Regions from separate parts of the Streptomyces sp. NPDC049887 genome, predicted to be linked through region 2. Evidence: riboswitches for the same ligand, from Rfam matches in the RefSeq annotation. Region 2 holds a riboswitch; each other region holds the start of a gene.
The links. Region 2 has a riboswitch for thiamine pyrophosphate ahead of thiO (glycine oxidase ThiO). Riboswitches for the same ligand answer to the same signal wherever they lie in the genome.

Region 1: another riboswitch for thiamine pyrophosphate. It lies ahead of thiC (phosphomethylpyrimidine synthase ThiC); the one in region 2 lies ahead of thiO (glycine oxidase ThiO).
Region 3: another riboswitch for thiamine pyrophosphate. It lies ahead of AB0J10_RS18915 (thiamine ABC transporter substrate-binding protein); the one in region 2 lies ahead of thiO (glycine oxidase ThiO).

What each region holds. Positions count from the first base shown of each region.
Region 1 is NZ_JBFAMM010000011.1:195,585-199,789, forward strand. Features, by position in the region: gene AB0J10_RS16510 (DUF805 domain-containing protein) at 4-360, opposite strand; gene thiC (phosphomethylpyrimidine synthase ThiC) at 655-2,442, opposite strand; TPP riboswitch at 2,435-2,568, opposite strand; gene AB0J10_RS16520 (YibE/F family protein) at 2,640-3,995, shown strand; gene AB0J10_RS16525 (SsgA family sporulation/cell division regulator) at 4,062-4,205, opposite strand, start outside.
Region 2 is NZ_JBFAMM010000036.1:50,560-54,764, reverse strand. Features, by position in the region: gene AB0J10_RS30610 (thiazole synthase) at 1-631, opposite strand, end outside; gene thiS (sulfur carrier protein ThiS) at 636-851, opposite strand; gene thiO (glycine oxidase ThiO) at 848-2,035, opposite strand; TPP riboswitch at 2,033-2,145, opposite strand; gene AB0J10_RS30595 (hypothetical protein) at 2,198-2,539, shown strand; gene AB0J10_RS30590 (FAD-dependent oxidoreductase) at 2,625-3,809, shown strand; gene AB0J10_RS30585 (Rv2175c family DNA-binding protein) at 4,014-4,205, shown strand, end outside.
Region 3 is NZ_JBFAMM010000014.1:76,914-81,118, reverse strand. Features, by position in the region: gene AB0J10_RS18920 (iron ABC transporter permease) at 1-1,479, opposite strand, end outside; gene AB0J10_RS18915 (thiamine ABC transporter substrate-binding protein) at 1,572-2,669, opposite strand; TPP riboswitch at 2,757-2,867, opposite strand; gene rlmN (23S rRNA (adenine(2503)-C(2))-methyltransferase RlmN) at 2,949-4,055, opposite strand.

The sequences.
Region 1 (4,205 bases), on a different contig from region 2:
GCTTCAGGCCGCGGCCGGAACGGACTTGGGGTTCGCGCCGTACTTGTTCGGCGCCTCCTCGCCCTCCGTGGCCATGAAGACCAAGAGAACGATTCCGCCGACGAGCGGCACGAGGGCGATCAGCAGCCACCAGGCCGACCGACCCGTGTCGTGCAGCCGGCGGAACGCGACGGCGAGCGCCGGAATGAAGATCGCCGCGTAGTAGACGTAGTACGGGATCATCGTGTCGACGGCATAGCCGATGCCCATCAGCACGGCGAGGACGGCGATGTTCACCAGGGTGAACATCCAGTACTCCTTGCGGCGCGCACGCCCCCCGAAACCGACGTAGTTCTTGAGTACCGCCAGGTACCAGCTCACTGCGATTCCCTCCCCTGGCCCCTTGTCAGGGACACATAGAATTTCGGCCAAGCGGCTGATATTTATCCATGAGTCCCCATGGGGTCAAGGGAATTCAGCACCTCCTTGAAACAGCAATCAACCCGCCGCACTTCCGTGATCAACGGAGTGCCGCAAAACGGAACATCCTGGCCCTATCGGCCCTCGCCTCGATGCACTCGAGCACGTACCTCCGCGTGACCGCGATCCCCGATCGCGCCGCAGTGACGGAACCGGCCACGACCGCACGAGGTCGCGGCCGGTTCCTCCATCCGCTCAGTCCGCCAGCGGCAGGTACACCCGGTTCCCCGAGGCCGCGAACTCCTTGGACTTCTGGAGCATGCCCTCGGCGATCTCCGTGTCCGACGCCGCCGGTTCGTCGCCGCCGAACTGCTCCGTGATGCTCCTGCTGATCTTCATCGAGCAGAACTTCGGACCGCACATGGAGCAGAAGTGCGCGGTCTTCGCCGGTTCGGCCGGCAGCGTCTCGTCATGGAACTCCCGTGCCGTGTCAGGGTCCATGGCCAGGTTGAACTGGTCCTCCCAGCGGAACTCGAAGCGCGCGTCCGACAGCGCGTCGTCCCACTGCTGCGCGCCCGGGTGCCCCTTGGCGAGGTCCGCCGCATGTGCCGCGATCTTGTAGGTGATGACGCCCGTCTTGACGTCGTCCCGGTTCGGCAGGCCCAGGTGCTCCTTGGGCGTGACGTAGCAGAGCATCGCCGTGCCCCACCAGGCGATCATCGCGGCGCCGATGCCGGAGGTGATGTGGTCGTAGGCGGGCGCCACATCGGTCGTCAGCGGGCCGAGCGTGTAGAACGGGGCCTCCTCGCAGATCTCCTGCTGGAGGTCGATGTTCTCCTTGATCTTGTGCATCGGGACGTGCCCCGGTCCCTCGATCATGGTCTGCACGTTGTGGCGCTTGGCGATCGAGTTGAGTTCCCCGAGCGTCCTCAACTCGGCGAACTGCGCCTCGTCGTTGGCGTCCGCGATGGAGCCCGGCCGCAGTCCGTCGCCGAGCGAGTAGGTGACGTCGTACGCGGCGAGGATCTCGCACAGTTCCTCGAAGTTGTCGTACAGGAACGACTCCCTGTGGTGCGCGAGGCACCAGGCGGCCATGATCGAGCCGCCGCGGGAGACGATGCCGGTCTTGCGCCGCGCCGTGAGCGGCACGTACCGCAGCAGCACGCCGGCATGGACCGTCATGTAGTCGACGCCCTGCTCCGCCTGCTCGATGACGGTGTCCTTGTAGATCTCCCAGGTCAGCTCCTCGGCCCGGCCGTCGACCTTCTCGAGCGCCTGGTACAGCGGCACGGTGCCGATCGGTACGGGGGAGTTGCGGAGCACCCACTCGCGGGTGGTGTGGATGTTGCGGCCGGTGGAGAGGTCCATGACCGTGTCCGCGCCCCACCGGGTGGCCCAGGTCATCTTCTCCACCTCCTCCTCGATGGAGGAGGTCACCGCCGAGTTCCCGATGTTGGCGTTGACCTTCACGAGGAACCGCTTACCGATGATCATCGGTTCGGTCTCGGGGTGGTTGACGTTGGCGGGCAGCACGGCCCGGCCCGCGGCGATCTCCTCGCGGACGACCTCCGGGGAGACGTTCTCCCGGATCGCCACGAACTCCATCTCCGGCGTGATCTCACCACGCCGGGCGTAGGCGAGCTGCGTCACCGCCTGGCCGCCGCGTCCCCGGCGGGGTTGGCGCGGGCGGCCGGGGAAGACCGCGTCGAGGTTGCGCAGACCGCCGCGCGGGGACGTGTGCTTGATGCCGTCGTCCTCGGGCCGCACGGGACGGCCGGCGTACTCCTCGGTGTCGCCGCGTCCGACGATCCAGTTCTCGCGCAGCGGCGGCAGACCGCGGCGCACGTCCGTATCGGCGTGCGGATCGGTGTACGGACCGGACGTGTCGTACAGGGTGACGTCCTTGCCGTTGGTCAGGTGCACCTGGCGGACCGGCACCCGGATGTCGGGGCGTGAGCCCTCGACGTATCCCTTGTGCCAGCCGATGGACTTCCCCGCCCCGGACGATCCGGAGGCAGGCGTGCGCGTGTCCGATGTGGTCATGAGACCTACTCCCTACGCCGGCATTACCCGGTAACAGGTTCGGCGGTCGGCGCAGCTGTCCCGTACGGTCGTACGGCGGGTCAGCGCCCTCTCAGCCCGGTGCTCCGAGCTCCCGCGTGTGCAAAGGTGTCACCACGCTAGCGCCCCATCGGGCGTGCTGAACAGTGGGCCCCGTTCGTTCTTGCGATGATCTGTCGGTGACTTCCTCCCAGCAGACGCCACAACCGGACCACAGCACGGGCGGTCAGCCGCACTCCCACGGCCACGCCCACGCCCACGCCCATGGGCCGGCCGCCCCCGTTTCGCGGCATCTGCGGCGGGTCATCGCCGCGGTCCTCATCCCGTTCGCCGCCGCGGTGGTGGTCGGCCTGGTCGCCCTCTGGCCCGGCGGTGCGCCGGAGCACGAGCGCACGGGTGTCGGCTTCGACCGGCAGACGGAACAGGCCCGGGTGGTCCGGGTGCAGGAGGTCGACTGCTCCGAGGTGAACGCCGGGCAGGTGCCGCCGACGGGTGACACCACGACCCCCGAGGGCCGTGAGGCGGTCAACTCCCAGCAGGGAAAGTGCAAGAAGGCGACGGTCGAGATCACGTCCGGAAAGGACAAGGGGCGCACGTTCATCGAGATCGTCCAGCCGGACGCCTCGCGCCAGCTGAAGCAGGGGCAGGGCGTGGTCGTGGCGTACGCGCCCGACGCGCCGCGTGATCTCCAGTACTCGGTGAGCGATGTGAACCGGGACTTCCCGATGATGCTGCTCGCCGGGATCTTCGCGGTCGTCGTCGTGCTGGTCGGCCGGCTGCGCGGGGTGATGGCGCTGATCGCGCTGGTGCTGAGCTTCGCCGTACTGACCCTGTTCATCCTGCCGGCCATCCTTCAGGGCTCGAATCCGCTGATCGTGGCCGTGGTCGGGGCAAGCGCGATCATGCTGATGGCGCTGTACCTCTGCCACGGGCTGAACGCCCGCACATCGGTCGCGGTGCTGGGGACGCTGATCTCGCTGCTGCTGATCGGGCTGCTCGGCTCGGTGTTCATCGGCTGGGCGTCCCTGTCCGGGAACACGGACGACAACACCGGCCTGATCCACGGTCTGTATCCGAACATCGACATGTCCGGCCTGCTTCTGGCGGGAGTCATCATCGGTTCGCTCGGCGTGCTCGACGACGTCACGGTGACCCAGACCTCGGCCGTGTGGGAGCTGCACCAGGCGGATCCGGCCATGGGTCCGCGCGGCCTCTACAAGGCGGGCATCCGGATCGGCCGCGACCACATCGCCTCGGTGGTCAACACGCTCGTACTGGCCTACGCCGGCGCCGCGTTGCCCCTTCTCCTGCTGTTCTCGATCGCGCAGTCGGGGGTGGGCGCGGTGGCGACCAGCGAGTTGGTGGCGGAGGAGATCGTCCGAACCCTCATCGGCTCGATCGGTCTGGTGGCATCGGTGCCGGTGACCACGGCACTGGCCGCGCTGGTGGTCTCCGCCGACCGGCCCGGCGGCACGGTGACCGGTGTGGCCGCGGGAGCGGTGCGCAGCAGGGGCCGGCGCCGGCGGGCGAAGTAGCTCCCTCGCGCACGGCCGGCGAGGAGCGCTCGTGGTCGGCAGGCGGGCGTCGTGGTCGGCAGGCGGTCAGCCGGCGGCTTCCTCGGCGAGGATCCGGCCCAGGGCGGCTTCCAGGTTGTCCTCGAAGTCGCCGAGCGTGCGCTCCTGTCCCAGCGGGACCAGTTTGTCGGTCCGGTCGAGGAAGGCCACCAGGGGTGCGGCTCCGGCCCG
Region 2 (4,205 bases):
TGACGGCGGAGGCCAGCATCACCGCCGAGCACCCCAGCTCCATCGCCAGTGCCGCGTCCGACGCCGTGCCGGCGCCCGCGTCCAGGATCACCGGCACCCGGGCGCGCTCGGTGATCAGCCGGAAGTTGTGCGGGTTGCGGATGCCCAGCCCGGAGCCGATCGGAGAGCCGAGCGGCATGATCGCCGCGCAGCCCACGTCCTCCAGCCTCCGCGCAAGCACGGGGTCGTCGTTGGTGTAGGGCAGCACGATGAAGCCGTCCTCCACCAGCACCTCCGCCGCGTCGAGCAGCTCGACCGGATCGGGCAGCAGCGTCCGTTCGTCCGCCACCACCTCCAGCTTGATCCAGGACGTGCCGAGCGCCTCCCGGGCGAGCCGTGCGGTGAGCACGGCCTCGCCCGCGGTGAAGCAGCCCGCGGTGTTCGGCAGCACCCGGATGCCCAGGCGGTCCAGCACGGACAACACCGAGCCCTGCACGGTCGGGTCGAGGCGGCGCATCGCGACCGTGGTCATCTCCGTGCCGCTGGCGACCAGCGCGCGCTCCAGCACGTCGAGGCTGGGCGCCCCGCCCGTCCCCATGATCAGCCGGGACGAGAACTCCGTCCCGCCGAGTACGAAGCGGTCGTCGGCCATGCCGTCAGCCTCCCTGAACCGCGGTGAGCACCTCGACGCGATCGCCCTCGTCGAGCAGCGTCCCCGGCCACTCGCCACGGGGGACGACGCTCTCGTTGACGGCGGCCGCGACCCCGGAGGGCGCGACGGTGAGCGTGGCCACCAGCACGTCGAGCGTGGTGCCGGCCGCGACGTCGCGCGGCCGGCCGTTGACGGACACGGTGTGCGTGGGCGCGGTCATGCGGGCACCTCCTGCTGGGCGGGGGAGAAACGGCTTGGGGTGAAGGCCCGTGCCTCGTCCGGCAGTTCACCGGTGAGCAGGGCGTGCGCCATGACGTCGCCGGTCACCGGGGTGAGCAGGACGCCGTTGCGGTAGTGGCCGGTGGCGAGAAGCAGACCCGGCAGCTCCGCGGGACCCAGCACCGGGGCGTTGTCGGGCGAGCCGGGGCGCAGTCCCGCCCGGGTCTCGGTCAGCGGCAGTTCGGTGATGCCGGGCACCAGCTCGTGCGCGTCGCGCAGCAGCTGGTACACGCCGCCCGCCGTGACCGTGGTGTCCCAGCCGAGCTCCTCGCTGGTCGCGCCCACCACCAGCTCGCCGTTCTCGCGCGGCACGAGGTAGACCTGGCTGCCGCGCACCACGGCCCGGACCGTGCGTGACAGAAAGGGGGCGTAGGCGGGCGGCACCGTCAGCCGCAGCACCTGGCCCTTGACCGGGCGCACCGGGGGGAGCGCCGCCGTGGGCACGCCCCGGAGCCGGCCGCTGAGACTGCCCGCGGCCAGTACGACCTGGCCGGCCGGGATCTCGTCGCCGCCGGCCAGCACGGCCCCGGCCGCCCGGCCCCGTACCACCGACAGCCGCTCCGCCCACCGCCGGTGGAACACCACCCCTGCGCGTTCGCAGGCCACCACGAGCGCCCTGGCCAGCCGCCGGGGATCGATCTGGTGGTCGCCGTCCACCCGCAGCCCGCCCCGCAGGCCCGGTGCCAGCATGGGCTCAAGTCGCCGGCACTCCCGGCCGGAGAGCCACTCGGAATCCAGCCCGAAGCGCCGCTGCAACGCGTGCAGTTCGCGCAGATGTGCCCGGTCGTCCGCGTCGAGGGCCACGGCGAGCGTCCCGCAGGAGCGGTACCCGGTGTCCTCGCCGCTCGCCTCCTCGAGCTCCGCCACGAACCGCGGATAGCGTTCCGCGGAGGCGAGGTTCAGCCCGAGCAACGTCTCCTCGCCGTAGTGGAGCTCCGTGACGGCCGCCAGCATGCCCGCCGCGACCTGTGCCGCCCCGCCGCCCGGCTCGGGGTCGGCGAGCGCGGTCCGTAGTCCGCGCTGCGCCGCCCGCCACGCGGTCACGAGGCCGATGACGCCGCCCCCGACGACGAGGACGTCCGTGGTGCGTCCTGGGGAATGTCCTGGTGATTGTCCTGGATGCATGCGCGTCCGGACCCTCCCTTCGCCGGCATGACCCGGATCAGGTTCGTACGGTCGGAGGCCGCCTCAGCCTCCCTCTCAGCCCGGTGCTCCGGGCTCCCGCGAGTAGCAGTACGGTGGCCACCCTAACTCTCGTCGCCAACCCCCGGTAAGGGAGCCGCCGCCGTGGCCCGTTCGCTCGACGGACTCGTCCTCGCCCCGGTCGCCGACCAGTCGCCCGGCCAGGTCGGCACCCGGACCAGGTTCACGTACCACGAGGACGGGGGCCGGATCTGGGCCGAGTACGCCGGCGGCGACGTCGTCCGCGGCCGTCTCGTCGGTACCCGCGAGGGGGACCGCCTGGACTTCCGCTACGTCCAGCTCGGCCAGGACGGGACGACATCCTCCGGGCACTGCGCGTCCACCGTCGTCGACCTCCCCGACGGTCGGGTGCGGCTCGAGGAGACCTGGGAGTGGGAGTCCCGTCAGGGGTGCGGCACGAGCGTCGTGGAGCAGCTGCCTTCCTGACATGTCGTCAGGTGGTTAGGGTGGCCGGGTGACTGAGAGCGAGCAGACGGCGCCGAGCCGCCGAGTCGTCATCGTCGGGGCGGGCATGGCCGGTGTGCAGACCGCCGTGGCCCTGCGCGAACAGGGCTTCACCGGCGGCATCGGACTCATCGGCGCCGAACCGCACCAGCCCTACGACCGGCCCCCGCTGTCCAAGGCCGTGCTGCTCGGGAAGGCCGAGGACTCCGCCTTCGACGTCGACTTCGACGCGCTCGACGTCGAACTCCGGCTGGGCCTGGAGGTCACGGGCCTGCGCCCCGGGGAGCACGAGCTGGACACGCCCGCCGGGCCCGTCCCGTACGACGTCCTCGTCATCGCCACCGGAGCGGAGCCGGTCACCCTCCCCGGCGCGGAGGGCGTCCCCGGGGTCCATCTGCTGCGCACCCTCGACGACGCGGAGCGTCTCCGCCCGGTGCTGGAGCGACGCCACCGCATCGTGGTCGTCGGCGCGGGCTGGATCGGCGCCGAGTTCGCCACCGCAGCGCGCGAGGCGGGCTGCGAGGCCGTCGTCGTCGAGGCCGCCGACCGCCCGCTGCCGGGAGCGCTGCCGGCCGAGGTCACCGCCCCGATGGCCACGTGGTACGCCGAGGCCGGCGCCGAACTGCTCACCGGCGCGCGGGTCGCGGCCGTCGAGCCGGGCACCGTGGTCCTCGAAGGGGGCCGGCGGCTGCCCGCGGACGCCGTCGTCGTCGGCATCGGCGCCCGGCCGGCGACCCGCTGGCTCGCCGGTTCCGGCATCGGCCTGGGCCCCGACGGCTCGGTCACCGCCGACGAGCGGCTGCGCACCTCGCTGCCGGACGTGTACGCGGTCGGGGACTGCGCCTCCTTCCCGTCCGGCCGCTACGGACGGCGCATGCTCGTCCACCACTGGGACAACGCGCTCCAGGGCCCCCGTACGGTCGCGGCCAACATCGTCGGCGCGGACACGGGCGAGGGGACCGAGCCGGGGGAGATCTACGACCCGGTGCCGTACTTCTGGTCGGAGCAGTTCGGCCGGTTCGTCCAGTACGCCGGGCATCACGGCGCGGCCGACGCGCTCGTGCGCCGGGGCGACCCGGGGGGTGACTCCTGGTCGGTGCTGTGGCTGCGGGACGGGGCCCTGGTGGCCCTGCTGACGGTCGGCAGGCCCCGGGACCTGGCCCAGGGGCGCAGACTCATCGAGGTCGGCGCCCGCGTCGACGCCGAGCGCGCCGCCGACCCGGCCGTCCCCCTGAAGGCCGCCGTGCTGTGACCTCCGACCGCCGCTGCCGAGCGGGCGGCGTGCCCCGAGCCCCGGCGGGACGACTCCCGGGCCTCCCGAAGAACTCCCGGGACGACTCCCGGGGCTCCCGAAGCACTCCCGGGGTGGCGGTCAGGTGGCCCGTGTCCCTCTGAAGGCCGCAGCCGGACCGGGCCCGGCTACCGACTGTCGGTCCGGGATGGCACGCTTGGTCACGTGACCGAGATTGACGCAAAGATCGATGCTCTCGTCCCTGCCTGGCTCCACCTGCCCGACGTCGCGGAAAAGCTCGATGTCGAGGTGACGCGCGTACGGCAGCTGGTCAAGGAGGGTCAGCTGATCGCCGTGCGCCGGGGTGAGAACCGGACGCTCCAGGTCCCTGCCGCCTTCATCAAGGGCGGCAAGGTG
Region 3 (4,205 bases), on a different contig from region 2:
CGGCCGGGCGATGAAGACGGTGGCACCGAACTCGCCGAGCGAGACGGCGAACGCGAAACCGGCTGCGACGAGCAGCGCCCGGCGCACCAGCGGCAGGTCCACCTCGCGCCATGCCCGCAGCGGCGAGGCGCCCAGCACGGCCGCCGCCTCCCGCAGCCGTGCGTCGACGGCCCGCAGCACGGGCAGCATCGTCCGTACGACGAAGGGCACTCCCACGAGTGCCTGGGCGAGCGGCACGAGGATCCAGGAGGTGCGCAGGTCCAGCGGCGGCTCGTCGAGGGCGATGAGGAAGCCGAAACCGACGGTGACGGCGGAGACCCCGAGCGGCAGCATCAGCAGCGCGTCGAAGCCGCGGACGAGCCGACCGGCCCTGGAGGCCCGACCGGACGACGTCCGGGGGAGGGTGAGCGCCGCGGCCGCGAGACCGCCGACGACGAGCGCGATCGCGGTGGCGGCGAGCGCGTACTGGAGGGAGTTCCACACGGCCTCGACCGGTGGGACGAGGAACGTGCCACCGCTCGCCTCGGCGGACTGCAGGGCCCGGTAGAAGGTGAGGCCGTAGCCGCCGGGTCCGTCGAACGACCGCTCGACCAGCACCGCGAGCGGTGCCAGGATCAGCGTCGCGACCGTGGCGAGCACCCCGCCCAGCAGGGCCCATTGCCCGGCGCCCCTCGGACGGTGGGCGGCGAGCGCCGGATCGACGAGTCGCAGCGCGGTCTCCCGTCGCCGCACGGTCCGGGCGTGCACGGCGAGGACCGCGCCCACGGCGGCGAACTGCACCAGGGTCAGCACGGCGGCCGTGGTGAGGTCCAGCACCTGGGCGGTCTGCCGGTAGATCTCCACCTCGAGCGTGGAGTAGGCCGGGCCACCGAGGATCTGCACGACGCCGAACGAGGTGAAGGTGAAGAGGAACACCATCAGCGCGGCGGCGGCCACGGCCGGGGTCAGCGCGGGCAGGGTGACCCGCCGCCACGCCCCGAAGCGGCTTGCGCCGAGGACCCGTGCCGCCTCCTCCTGGCGCGGGTCGAGCTGGGCCCACAGGCCGCCCACGGTCCGCACCACCACTGCGTAGTTGAAGAACACATGGGCGAGGAGGATCGCCCAGACCGTCGTGTCGAGCCGCACGCCCCACAGGTCGTCCAGCAGCCCGCCCCGGCCCAGGAGTGCCAGGAACGCGGTGCCGACCACGACGGTGGGCAGCACGAACGGCACGGTGACGACCGCCCGCAGCAGCTGCTTGCCGGGGAAGTCGCAGCGGGCGAGGACATAGGCGCCGGGCAGCGCGATCAGCAGGGTCAGCCCCGTGGAGGCCAGCGCCTGCCAGAGGGTGAACCAGAGCACCTGGAGGATGTCCGGGCGGCCGACGACCTCGGCGATCCCGCCGAACCGCCAGGAGTCCCCCGCCCGCAGTCCGCGGGCGACGATGGAGGCCACGGGGAGGGCGAAGAAGAGGGCGAAGAACACGACGGGCAGGGCCATCAGGGCCGAGCGGGCCGCGGCGGCGCGCAGGGACGCCGGGCCGCGCGAGGGGTTCCTCCGGCGCGGACCGGCGTTCCCGCCGGACGTCCCGGTTACTTCAGGACGAGTGAGGACCACGACTGGATCCACTGGTCCCGGTTCTCGGCGATCTTCTCCGGAGCCATCGTCCGCGGCTCGGCGATCGCCTCGCCGAACTCGGTGAACAGCGGGGGCAGCTTCGCGTCCTCGGCCACCGGGTTGACGAACATGTTGAGCGGCATGTCCTCCTGGAACTTCCTGCTGATCAGGAAGTCCAGCAGGGCCTTTCCGCCGGCCTCGTTCCGGGCGCCCCTGAGCAGGCCGGCGGCCTCGGTCTGGCGGAAGCAGGTGCCGGTGGAGACGCCGGTCGGCGCCGCCTTCGGCCGCGGCTCGGCGTACAGCACCTCGACCGGCGGGCTGGAGGCGTACGAGACGACGAGCGGCCGGTCGCCCTTGGCCGCCCTGCCGCCGGCGGAACCGGAGAACTCCTGGTTGTAGGCGATCTCCCAGCTGTCGACGACCTTGACGCCATTGGCCCGCAGCTTCTTCCAGTAGTCCTGCCAGCCCTTGTCCCCGTACGCGGCAGCGGTACCCAGGAGGAAGCCGAGGCCCGGCGAGGAGCGTTCGGCGTTCTCGACGACGAGGAGGTTCCGGTACGCGGGCTCGGCGAGGTCGTCGAAGGTCTGCGGCGGGGCGAGCTTCCTGTCGGCGAAGTATTTCTTGTCGTAGTTGACGCAGATGTCGCCGCTGTCGACCGGCGTGACCCGGTGCTTGTCCTTGTCGAGCCGGACGGCCTCGGGGACCCGCTCCAGGCCCTCGGCCTCGTACGGGGTGAACAGGTCGTTGTCGAGGGCCCGGGAGAGCGTGGTGTTGTCGACGCCGAAGAACACGTCGCCCTGCGGGGAGCCCTTGGTGAGGATCTCCTTGTTGAGCGCCTCGACTGCGTCCCCGCTCTTCAGCACCTTGACCGTGTACCCGGTCTCCTCGGTGAACTCCTTGAGCACGGCCGGCGAGGCGTTGAAGGAGTCGTGGCTGACGAGCGTCACGGTCTTGGAGCCGCCGGCGCCGGTTCCGGCGGAGTCGTCCCCGGACGACCCGCCGCAGGCCGCGAGCGTGCTCACACCGAGGGCCGCGGCCAGCGCGGTGACGGTGATCTTCTTGGTGGTGCTCACTGATTCCTCCTGGGCATGACCAGGAAGAGACGCGGCCCTGCCCGGCTGCGGAATCTCTCGATCCGGTAGCCGGGCAGGGCGCAACAGCTTGAGTCTCGTCCGAACTTCCTACCCGGAATGACCCGGGCGAGGTTCAGAGGGTCTGCGGTCTGACGGTCACCGCACTCTCAGCGCTGTGGCGCTCCCCTGTCGGAATATGCAGATGTTCGGGCCAGCGTACAGGGACCCGTCGGACGCACCGCAGGGACCGGGGCGGTTCCTGCGGAGGGCGGCCCGGCACTAACGCTCGGAGGCTGCGAGCTGGCCGCAGGCCCCGTCGATCTCCTGACCACGGGTGTCCCGGACGGTGACCGGGACGCCGTGGGCGGCGATGGCATCGATGAAGGCCTTCTCGTCCTCGGGCCGGGAGGCCGTCCACTTGGAGCCCGGGGTCGGGTTCAGCGGGATCAGGTTGACGTGCACCCGCTTGCCCTTCAGGAGCCGCCCGAGCAGGTCACCGCGCCATGCCTGGTCGTTGATGTCCCGGATCAGGGCGTACTCGATCGAGATGCGGCGGCCGGACTTCTCCGCGTACTCCCAGGCCGCGTCCAGGACCTCCCGGACCTTCCAGCGGGTGTTGACGGGGACGAGGGTGTCGCGCAGTTCGTCGTCCGGCGCGTGCAGGGAGACGGCGAGACGGCACTTGAAGCCCTCGTCGGCGAAGCGCAGCATCGCCGGGACGAGGCCGACCGTGGAGACGGTGATCCCGCGCTGCGACAGGCCGAGCCCGTCGGGCTCCGGATCGGTGAGCCTGCGGATGGCGCCGACCACCCGCTTGTAGTTGGCGAGCGGCTCGCCCATGCCCATGAACACGATGTTGGACAGCCGGGCCGTGCCTCCGGGGACCTCGCCGTCACGGAGGGCCCGCATGCCGTCCACGATCTGGTGCACGATCTCGGCGGTGGACAGGTTCCGGTCGAGACCCGCCTGTCCCGTGGCGCAGAACGGGCAGTTCATCCCGCAGCCGGCCTGCGAGGAGATGCACATCGTCACCCGGTCCGGATAGCGCATCAGCACCGACTCGACGAGCGTGCCGTCGTGGAGCCGCCACAGCGTCTTGCGGGTGGCGTCGTCATCACAGGAGACGTGCCGGACCACGGACATCAGGTCGGGCAGGAGCTCCGACGCGAGCCTCTCGCGCGCGGCGGCGGGAATGTCGGTCCACTGCTCCGGGTCGTGCGCGTAGCGCGCGAAGTAGTGCTGCGACAGCTGCTTCGCCCGGAACGGCTTCTCGCCGATCGCGGCGACGGCGTCCTTCCGCTCGGCGGGCGTGAGGTCGGCGAGGTGCCGCGGGGGCTTCTTGGCTCCGCGGGGGGCTACGAAAGTGAGTTCTCCGGGCTTGGGCATGGTCGTACCAGTGTCGCAGATCGACTCGGGTGACCCGGGTGCCCGTCACCGGGCGGCGGGGCCCGGGCGGCGGATGGGGCGGAACCGGCCGGGCGCCGGGAGTGCCGTCTCCCGTACGCAACGACCGCGCCGGGTGTGTGCCCGACGAAC